2 regions of the Microbacterium sp. LEMMJ01 genome follow, and region 1 is predicted to be linked to the other one. Evidence: riboswitches for the same ligand, from Rfam matches in the RefSeq annotation. Region 1 holds a riboswitch; the other holds the start of a gene.
The links. Region 1 has a riboswitch for thiamine pyrophosphate ahead of thiM (hydroxyethylthiazole kinase). Riboswitches for the same ligand answer to the same signal wherever they lie in the genome.
Positions count from the first base shown of each region.

Region 2: another riboswitch for thiamine pyrophosphate. It lies ahead of B7W94_RS07220 (ECF transporter S component); the one in region 1 lies ahead of thiM (hydroxyethylthiazole kinase).

Region 1 is NZ_NCTV01000007.1:49,889-54,029, reverse strand. Features, by position in the region: gene thiD (bifunctional hydroxymethylpyrimidine kinase/phosphomethylpyrimidine kinase) at 1-696, opposite strand, end outside; gene thiM (hydroxyethylthiazole kinase) at 693-1,541, opposite strand; TPP riboswitch at 1,532-1,625, opposite strand; gene B7W94_RS00420 (NAD-dependent epimerase/dehydratase family protein) at 1,633-2,604, opposite strand; gene B7W94_RS00415 (DUF402 domain-containing protein) at 2,846-3,565, opposite strand; gene pheT (phenylalanine--tRNA ligase subunit beta) at 3,625-4,141, opposite strand, start outside.
Region 2 is NZ_NCTV01000024.1:102,456-106,596, reverse strand. Features, by position in the region: gene B7W94_RS07230 (ABC transporter ATP-binding protein) at 1-201, shown strand, start outside; gene B7W94_RS07225 (D-alanyl-D-alanine carboxypeptidase family protein) at 252-1,742, opposite strand; TPP riboswitch at 1,820-1,931, shown strand; gene B7W94_RS07220 (ECF transporter S component) at 1,922-2,563, shown strand; gene B7W94_RS07215 (ABC transporter ATP-binding protein) at 2,563-4,017, shown strand; gene B7W94_RS07210 (energy-coupling factor transporter transmembrane component T family protein) at 4,014-4,141, shown strand, end outside.

The DNA.
Region 1 (4,141 bases):
CGCGCCCCCGGACGGATCACTGCCGGCGATGCTGAGCACGTGCGGCACCGCCCGCCCGAGCCAGCGTCGACGGAAGGCCGCGGCGGCTGTCCGGGGGTCGCCCGCCGCGCACAGCGCCGACACCACCGCGATCCCGGCCGCGCCGGCCGCGCGCAGCGCCACCGTGTCGTCGAGCTCCACCCCGCCGATCGCGACGCACGGCAGCGCACTGCGCGCGGCGAACGCGGCGAAGCCGTCGATGCCGAGCGGGGCCGGGTGGTCGGGCTTGGTGCGCGTGGGGCGGATCACGCCGACCCCGAGGTAGTCGACCGTGCCGGGCGGCAGCGCGGCGACCTCCTCGAGGTGCACGGAGGTGTTCGCGGTCAGCCCGATCAGGGCCTCCGGGCCGAGGAGCTCGCGCGCGCGGAGCACCGAGGCGTCCGCCTGACCGAGGTGCACCCCGTCCACCCTGGCGCCGCGACGACGGGCCTCGACGGCCGCATCGAGGCGATCGTTCACGACGAGCAGCGCGCGACCGTCGATGGCCGCGGACAGAGCGAGGAGCTGCACGACGGTCTCCTCGTCCGTCGCCTCCTTGTCGCGCAGCTGCACGATGCGGACGCCGCCGGCCACCGCTTCGCGGACGGTCGCGACCACCCCGCGTGCGCCGCACAGCGACCGATCGGTGACGAGGTAGAGGGACAGGTCGACGGTCATCGGGTCTCCTCCTCGACGCGGGCGCGGTCCCGGAGATCCGCCGGGGTCACAGCGGACAGCGCATCGAGCAGTCCGACGGCGAAGCTGCCCGGTCCGCGGGAGGTCTCCGCCGCCTGCTCGGCCGCGACCGTGTAGACGAGGGTCGCCGCGGCCACCGCCGTCAGCGCATCGGTCCCGGTACCGCGGGACGCCCCGAGGAAGGCCGCCATCACCGCGCCCAGCGCGCAGCCGCCGCCCGTCACCCGCGTGAGCAGCTCGTGCCCGTTGGCGATGCGGATCACCCGTTCCCCGTCGGTGAGGAGGTCGACCGGGCCGGAGACGGCGACCACGGAGCCGTACCGGTCGGCGAGCTCGCGCGCAGACGAGGCCGCCGCCTCGGTGCCGTCCGTCGCATCGACGCCGCGGCCGCCGCTGCTGTGCCCGGCGAGCGCGAGGATCTCCGACGCGTTGCCGCGGATGGCGGTCGGGCGCCGCGCGGCCAGCTCGTGGGCCAGCGCCGTCCGCACCGGGAGCGTGCCGATCGCGACGGGGTCGAGCACCCAGGGCGTGGCGGCGGCGAGCGCTCCGGCCACGGCTTCCCGACTCGCCTCCCGCTGCTCCGGGGTCGGCGTCCCGAGGTTGACGAGGAGCCCCGAGGCGGCACCCGCGAACGGTCCGGCTTCGCCGACGATGTCGACCATCGCCGGCGCCGCGCCGAGCGCGAGCAGCACGTTGGCGGTGAACCCCGTCACGACGGCGTTCGTGAGGCAGTGCGTCAACGGCGGCGCAGCCCGGACCTCCTCCCGCAGCCTTCCCGCCGTGACGGCGAGGTCGAGGACGGATTCCGGACGCACAGGATCGCTCATTGCGACATCCCTTCGCTAGTACGAACTAGATCAGGTTCGACGGGTGTGATCTCAGCCGCGGATGCGGCACCCCGTGTCACTGCCTCGCAGTCTAGCGAGCGAAGGCGTCGAGCAGCGCCCGCTCCTCCGTCCGCGTGAGTCCGGCGCGGCGCTCCCGGTCCACGCCCCGTTCGCGCTCATCCGCCACGACGCGTTCCAGCGTCTCTTCGAGAGGCCGGATCCTGCCTCCGCTGCGCCGGTACCGCGCGTTCGAGCGGGTCATGAATCCGCTCATGTCGGGCGGCAGCCACAGCGGGAGCGAGCGCGGCCCCGCCCAGTACGCGACACCCTCCGCGACGAGACGCTCCTCCGTGCCGACGATGACCGGACCGGTGTGCCCGGTGGAAGCGCGCACCGTACGCAGCACGTCCTCCAGGTCGCGCACGTCGCCGATCGCGTTGACGGCGCCGGTGACAGTGGCGGACATGACGAAGGCGGCGACGTCCTCGACGTCGATGACCTCCGCCGTGCGCCCGTCGAGCGGCGGGAGCAGCACCGGCTCGTCCAGGGCCCGGAGGAACGCCGCGGCCCAGTAGCCGAAGCGATCGCTCGGGTCGCCGTCGCCGACGATGAGGCCGGGACGGACGAGGAGCGCGCGGTCGCCGAGGCTCTCCTGCACGGCGTCCTCCGCCGCGACCTTCTGCCGCGCGTAGTCGTCGTCCTCACCGGCCTGCGCCGCCGGGTGGCGCGGGGCCGACTCGTCCGTCCCGACCGTCTCGTCGTCGCGGTACACCGACATCGACGAGATGTACGTCCACCGGGCGGCACGGTCGCCGAGTGCGCGGACCGCCCCGGAGACGTGATCGACGCGGGAGGAGACGTCGACGACGTGGTCCCAGTCCGTCCGCGAGACGACGTCATAGGCGTCCTCGTCGTCGCGGTCGGCGAGCACGAGGGTCGCTCCCGGTGGCGCCGGGCGCCCGCCGCGGGCCAGGCAGGTCACCGACGCCCCCGCCCCCAACGCGTGCGCGGCGATGCGCCCCGACAGCCATCCGGTTCCCCCCAGGATCAGCACATCCGTCATGTGCCCATGTCATCAGGATCGACGACTCGGGGAAAGGGCCTCCGCTCAGAGCGGAGCGACACAGGCCACCCCGCGAGCACAGGCCCTCACGCGAGCACAGGCCCTCACGCGAACACCGCCCACCACGCGAGCTCAGGCCCTCACGCGAGCACAGGCCATGGGCGCTGCTGTCGCCTGATGCTGCGCGAACGCCTGATGCCGCGCGGCCTCGGCGCCGTCGCGGAGGCCGGCCCCGAAGCGGTCAGGGGACGACGATCTCGTCGAGGCCGTCCAACACCGGGATCGTCCACGACGGGTCCGGTCGCCAGTCGATCCACTCCCGATCGAACGGCCAGTCGCCGGCATGGAACGACGCGATGGCCGCGACCGCGTGCCGCTCGATCTGCGCGGCCTGCGCGGCGGTCAGCCGTCCCTGGTCGACGGCGGCGACCAGCTCGTCCTCGTCCTTCATCGCCACGCGCCCGTCCTGTGCGATCTCGACGTCGAGGACGTGATCGGAGGTGTAGGTGGCACTGTCGGTGCGCAGGTGCGCGTTCTCGAGGTTGACGTACCAGCCGGCGAAGTCCCACGTCGTCCCGGTGACCGAGCTCCAGAACAGCCAGACCGACCACGGCACTCCCGCGGGCGCGATGCGCAGGATGCCGTTGCCCCACCACTCCTCGACGATCCGGCGCCGGGGCTCCCGCCACCGCCGATCGAGCGGGACGGTCCGGACGCGCTCCCCGTCCCGCGTGCCCTGACCTTCCTGCTGCGTCCCGGCGGCGAGCCACGCGACGAGACCGCGCTCATCGTCACGGACGACGCGCATGGGGGTGACGGTCGCCGCCTCCCCCGTGGTCCACCCCGGCTTGCGGTAGTGCCAGTCGAGCTGCGCACCCGGCGAGAGGAACGGCCCCTCCCCGAGCGATCGCGCTCCGGCGGGGACCGAGGGTGGCGTGGGCTGCAGGAGGAGGCTCGTCATCCGGCCACGCTATCGCGAGAGCGCACGGCTCCCCGGAAAGGAGCCGTGCGCTCTCCCGATCAGTCGCGGAGGGCGGCGCCGAAGCGCTCCGCGGCGACGGCGACGCCCGCCATCTTCACCTCGGAGGCCTCCGCGGCGGTCAGCGTGCGGTCGTCGGCCCGGAAGCGCAGGGCGAACGTCAGCGACTTCGATCCCTCGGGCACGCCCTCGCCGCGGTAGTCGTCCACGAGCCGGACCGACTCCAGCAGCGCGCCGGCGCCCTCGATGAGAGCCGCGCGGACCTCGCCCGCCGGCACCTCGGCCGGCAGCGTGAGCGAGACGTCCTGCGTCGCGGCCGGGAACGTGGACAGCGACGCCGCCACGATGCGTCCTCCGGCGAGCGTGAGCAGCCGGTCGAGGTCGAGTTCCAGCACGGTGGCGCGGCCGGGCAGGTCGGCCTCCTCCGCGACGGCGGGATGCAGCTCGCCGACATAGCCGATCTCCTCGCCGGCGGCGACCAGCGCACCGGTGCGTCCGGGATGGAGCGCGGCGCGCTGCGTCTGCACGACGTCGATCTCGATGCCCGCGGCGGCCCCG
Region 2 (4,141 bases), on a different contig from region 1:
GACCTCGACGCGGAAGCGGCCCTGACCGGGTCGTCTCCGGTCGTGGTGACGGGAGAGGCCGACGCCGAGGTCCGCGCGGAGGAGCAGGCGGCCGATGCCGTGGCGGGTGCCGCCGTCGGTGCCCAGCTTCCCGGAGCGGAGGCGGCCGCCGCGCAGGCGCTCCTCGACGACGGGGCGGACGGCGCGTCGCCTCGTCCCTGATCGTCATCGCCCTGACGCCCCGCTCCGGACTCGGAGCGGGGCGTCAGTCGTCAGGAGCGGTCCGCGTCGATGCCGAACAGCTCGAGGGGATGGGTGAGGCGCCACCACGGGCTCGGGCCGTCCACGTCTTCGGCGAGGACGAGTGCGGTCTCGGTGGTGTCGATGGGGCCGGCCGTGGTGAGGGTGCCGACGTCGCCGTCCGCCTCGCGCTCCTCGCCGAGATCGAACACAGCCGACGCGGTCGCGCTCGCCCCGTTCCACAGCACCACATCCGCGTCCTCACCGGTCACGACGTCGACCTCCTCGCCCCAGGCGGTGCGGACGCGTCCGACCACCGTCCCGGCGGGAACGGCGGGGCCCTGCGCCTGCAGCGCCGCCTCGGTCTGCGCGAAGAGGGCTCGGGTGAGGGCGAGACGCGCCTCGTCGTCCTCCTGGTTCAGCGCCGCGGCGTAGAGGCGGACCGTCGAGTCCCCCACGGAGACGTCCTTCGCCGTCAGCAGGTTCCAGCCGACGAGTGTGCCGGTCTTGATGCCGACGACCCCCGGGTCCGCGAGCATGCCGTTCGTGTTCTCCACCGTGCCGGCCCCCGGCAGCTCGACCGACCGGGTGCCCACGATCTCCGCGAACACGGGATTCTGCATCGCGAGCTCGCCGAGAGCCACGAGCGCCTCCGGGGTGGCGACGTTGCGCGCGTCGAACCCGGACGGCGTGACCACGGTGATCCCGGAGAGCCCGCGCTCGCCGAGCCAGACCTCGGCGGCGGCCGCGAACTCCCGATTGGAGCCCCAGATCTCCGCGGCGAGCCGATCGATGTAGTTGTTGGCCGAACCGAGCAGGGTGCCCTGCAGGAGCTGGTACTCGGTCAGCACCCCGCCCACGGGGACATCCAGCGCGGACTGGTTCGAGATCCGGTAGTCCCAGTACCGGATGCTGTCGGCGTAGGTGAAGGAGAACTCGGGGCCCTGCTCCCCGGGGGCGAGGGGCAGGCGGTCGAGCACCATGAGCGTGCTGACGACCTTGGTGATGCTCGCGATGCTGACCGGGGCGGTCGTGGACGCGGCCGTGGTCATCCCGGCGATGCCCACGGCGCCGTCGCCCACCTCCGGCCAGGCGAGCGCGGCGGTGGGGGCGGCCACCGGGGTGACCTCCACGGCCTGGACGGTGGGGGCGACCTCGTGCAACGGCCAGAGCAGCGTGCTTCCGGCGTAGGAGGCGACGAGCCCGGCGAGGACCCCGAGCGGGACGAGCAGGCCGGGGCCGGCGATCGCCGGACGCAGCGTCGCCTCGCGCAGCAGGCCGGGGGCGGCCTCGGCTTCCGGGGTGGCGTCGAACTCCGGCGTCGACGACCCGGACTCGACCACGTCCGTGTCGACCCAGGTCAGCGCGGTCGCCGGTGTCGAGGCATCGGCCCACGCGACGGTCTCCGTCGTGGTCGCAGGCAGCGTGTCGACGGTTTGCGAGGACGCGGGGGTGGAGTCCTCGGGCCGCGCGTCGACGCCGACGCCGCCGGACGCCTCTTCAGGGGGATCGGAAGCGGTCACTCGCTTACGGTACCGAATGCCGCCAGGAATCCGCCGTGCGCGGCTCGGGACGCGCGGGCGGAAGACGCTAGGATCGACAGCACAACCACGGGAGTCCGGCGAGCCGGGCTGAGAGGGAGCGAATCGCGCTTCGACCGTCGAACCTGATCTGGGTCATGCCAGCGCAGGGAGGAGTTCACATGAGTACGTCCACGTCCGCATCCTCGTCCACGAAGACGACCGGCGCTCCGGCGCGCGGCTATCTGCGGTGGCGCATCGTCGACATCGTCGTCGCCAGCGTGCTCGGCGTCGCCGCCGGCCTGATCTTCCTGGCCTGGAACGTCGGGTACCTCGGCCCCAAGGCCCTGCTCGAGCCGCTGCTCCCCGGGCTCCAGGGGCTCCTGGACGGACCGTGGCTGTTCGCCGGAGTGCTCGGCGGCCTCATCATCCGCAAGGCCGGTGCGGCGATCTACGTCGAACTGCTGGCCGCCGTCGTCTCGGCGCTCATCGGCAACCAGTGGGGTGGCTTCCTCACGCTCGAAGCGGGCCTCGTGCAGGGTCTCGGCGCCGAGCTCGTCTTCCTGCTGTTCTTCTACCGTCGCTGGTCGCTGCCCGTCGCGATCCTCGCCGGTGCCGGCGCTGCGCTCGCGGGAGGCATCAACAACCTCATCCTCTGGTACGCCGGCTCCGGTCCCGCGTTCACCGTGATCTACCTCGTGAGCACCGTGATCTCCGGCGCCGTCATCGCCGGTGCCCTGTCGTGGGTGCTCGCCCGCGGCATCGCGGCGACGGGGGCGCTGGACCGCTTCGGCTCCGGGCGCGAGGCGCGCGTGCGCGTCTGATGGCGGCGCAGGTCGCTCCCGCGGTCGTCGAGGCGCGCGGCTGGGGCTGGCGGCATGCGAGCCGCCGGGCATGGGCGCTGCGCGACGTCTCGTTCCGCATCGAGCCCGGCGAGCGGGTTCTCGTGCTCGGCGCGTCCGGGGCGGGCAAGTCGACCCTGCTGCACGGCCTCGCGGGCGTGCTCGGCGGCGAGGAGGAGGGCGAGAGCGCGGGGGAGCTCCTCGTCGACGACGCTCCGGCGGTGGCGACTCGCGGGCGCGCCGGGCTCGTGCTCCAGGACCCCGACTCCCAGGTGATCCTCGCCCGCGCGGGCGACGACGTCGCGTTCGGGTGCGAGAACCTCGGCGTGCCGCGTGCGGAGATCTGGCCGCGTGTCGAGGCGGCGCTCGCTGCCGTCGGCCTCGACGTGCCGCTCGATCATCCGACCAAGGCGCTGTCGGGCGGCCAGAAGCAACGTCTCGCCCTCGCCGGCATGCTCGCGATGCGCCCCGGCCTCGTCCTCCTCGACGAGCCGACGGCGAACCTCGATCCGGACGGGGTGCGCGAGGTCAGGGAGGCGGTGGAGCGGATGCTCGCCGCGCACCCCGCCACCCTCGTGGTCGTGGAGCATCGACTCGAGGTGTGGTTGCCGCTCCTCACCCGGGTCATCGTGCTCGGTGCCGGCGGGGTGGTCGCGGACGGCCCTCCCGCCGCGGTGCTCGGTGCGCAGGGAGAGCGCCTGGCGGCGGACGGCGTCTGGGTGCCCGGGCGTCCTCCCGCCGAGCCCCCGGCACCGAGGACAGTGCCCGGCGAGGTGCTGCTGTCGGCCCGAGCACTCGCCGTGGCGCGGGTGAAGGGGCGTCCGGTGGCCCGCGGCATCGACCTCGACGTGCGGGCGGGCGAGGCCCTCGCGATCACCGGTCCGAACGGCGCGGGCAAGTCCACGCTGGGCCTGACCCTAGCGGGCCTGCTCCCGCCCGCGGAGGGGGCCGTGATCGCGGCGCCGATGCTCGCGCAGGGTGCCGATCCCGCGCCGATCCGCTGGGCGTCCCGCGACCTCCTCACCCGGATCGGCATGGTCTTCCAGGAGCCGGAGCACCAGCTCCTCGCCACCACTGTGCGGGACGAGCTCGCCATTGGCCCGCGCGCGCTGGGCGTCCCCGAGGACGAGGTCGAGGCCCGCGTCGACGAGCTGCTCGCCCGCCTGCGCCTGTCCGCGCTGGGAGCCGCGAACCCGTACACGCTCTCGGGTGGGGAGAAGCGCCGTCTCACCGTCGCGGCCGCGATCGCCACGCGACCCCGGGTGCTGATCCTCGACGAGCCGACGTTCGGACAGGACGCCCGCACCTGGGCCGAGCTCGTCGCGATGCTCGCCACCCTCCGGGATGAGGGCTCCGCGATCGTCACCGTCACGCACGACCTCGACGTGGCGCGCGCCCTGCACGCCACCCGCTTCGCCCTGGAGGCGCCGGCATGACGGATCTCGCCGACACCCGCGCCCGCGCCGGCGTCGTGGCCCGGATCAACCCGGTCGCGAAGCTCGGCGTGAGCGCGCTCATCGCCGTGCCGTTGATCCTCACGCTGGATCCCGTCTCGGCGGC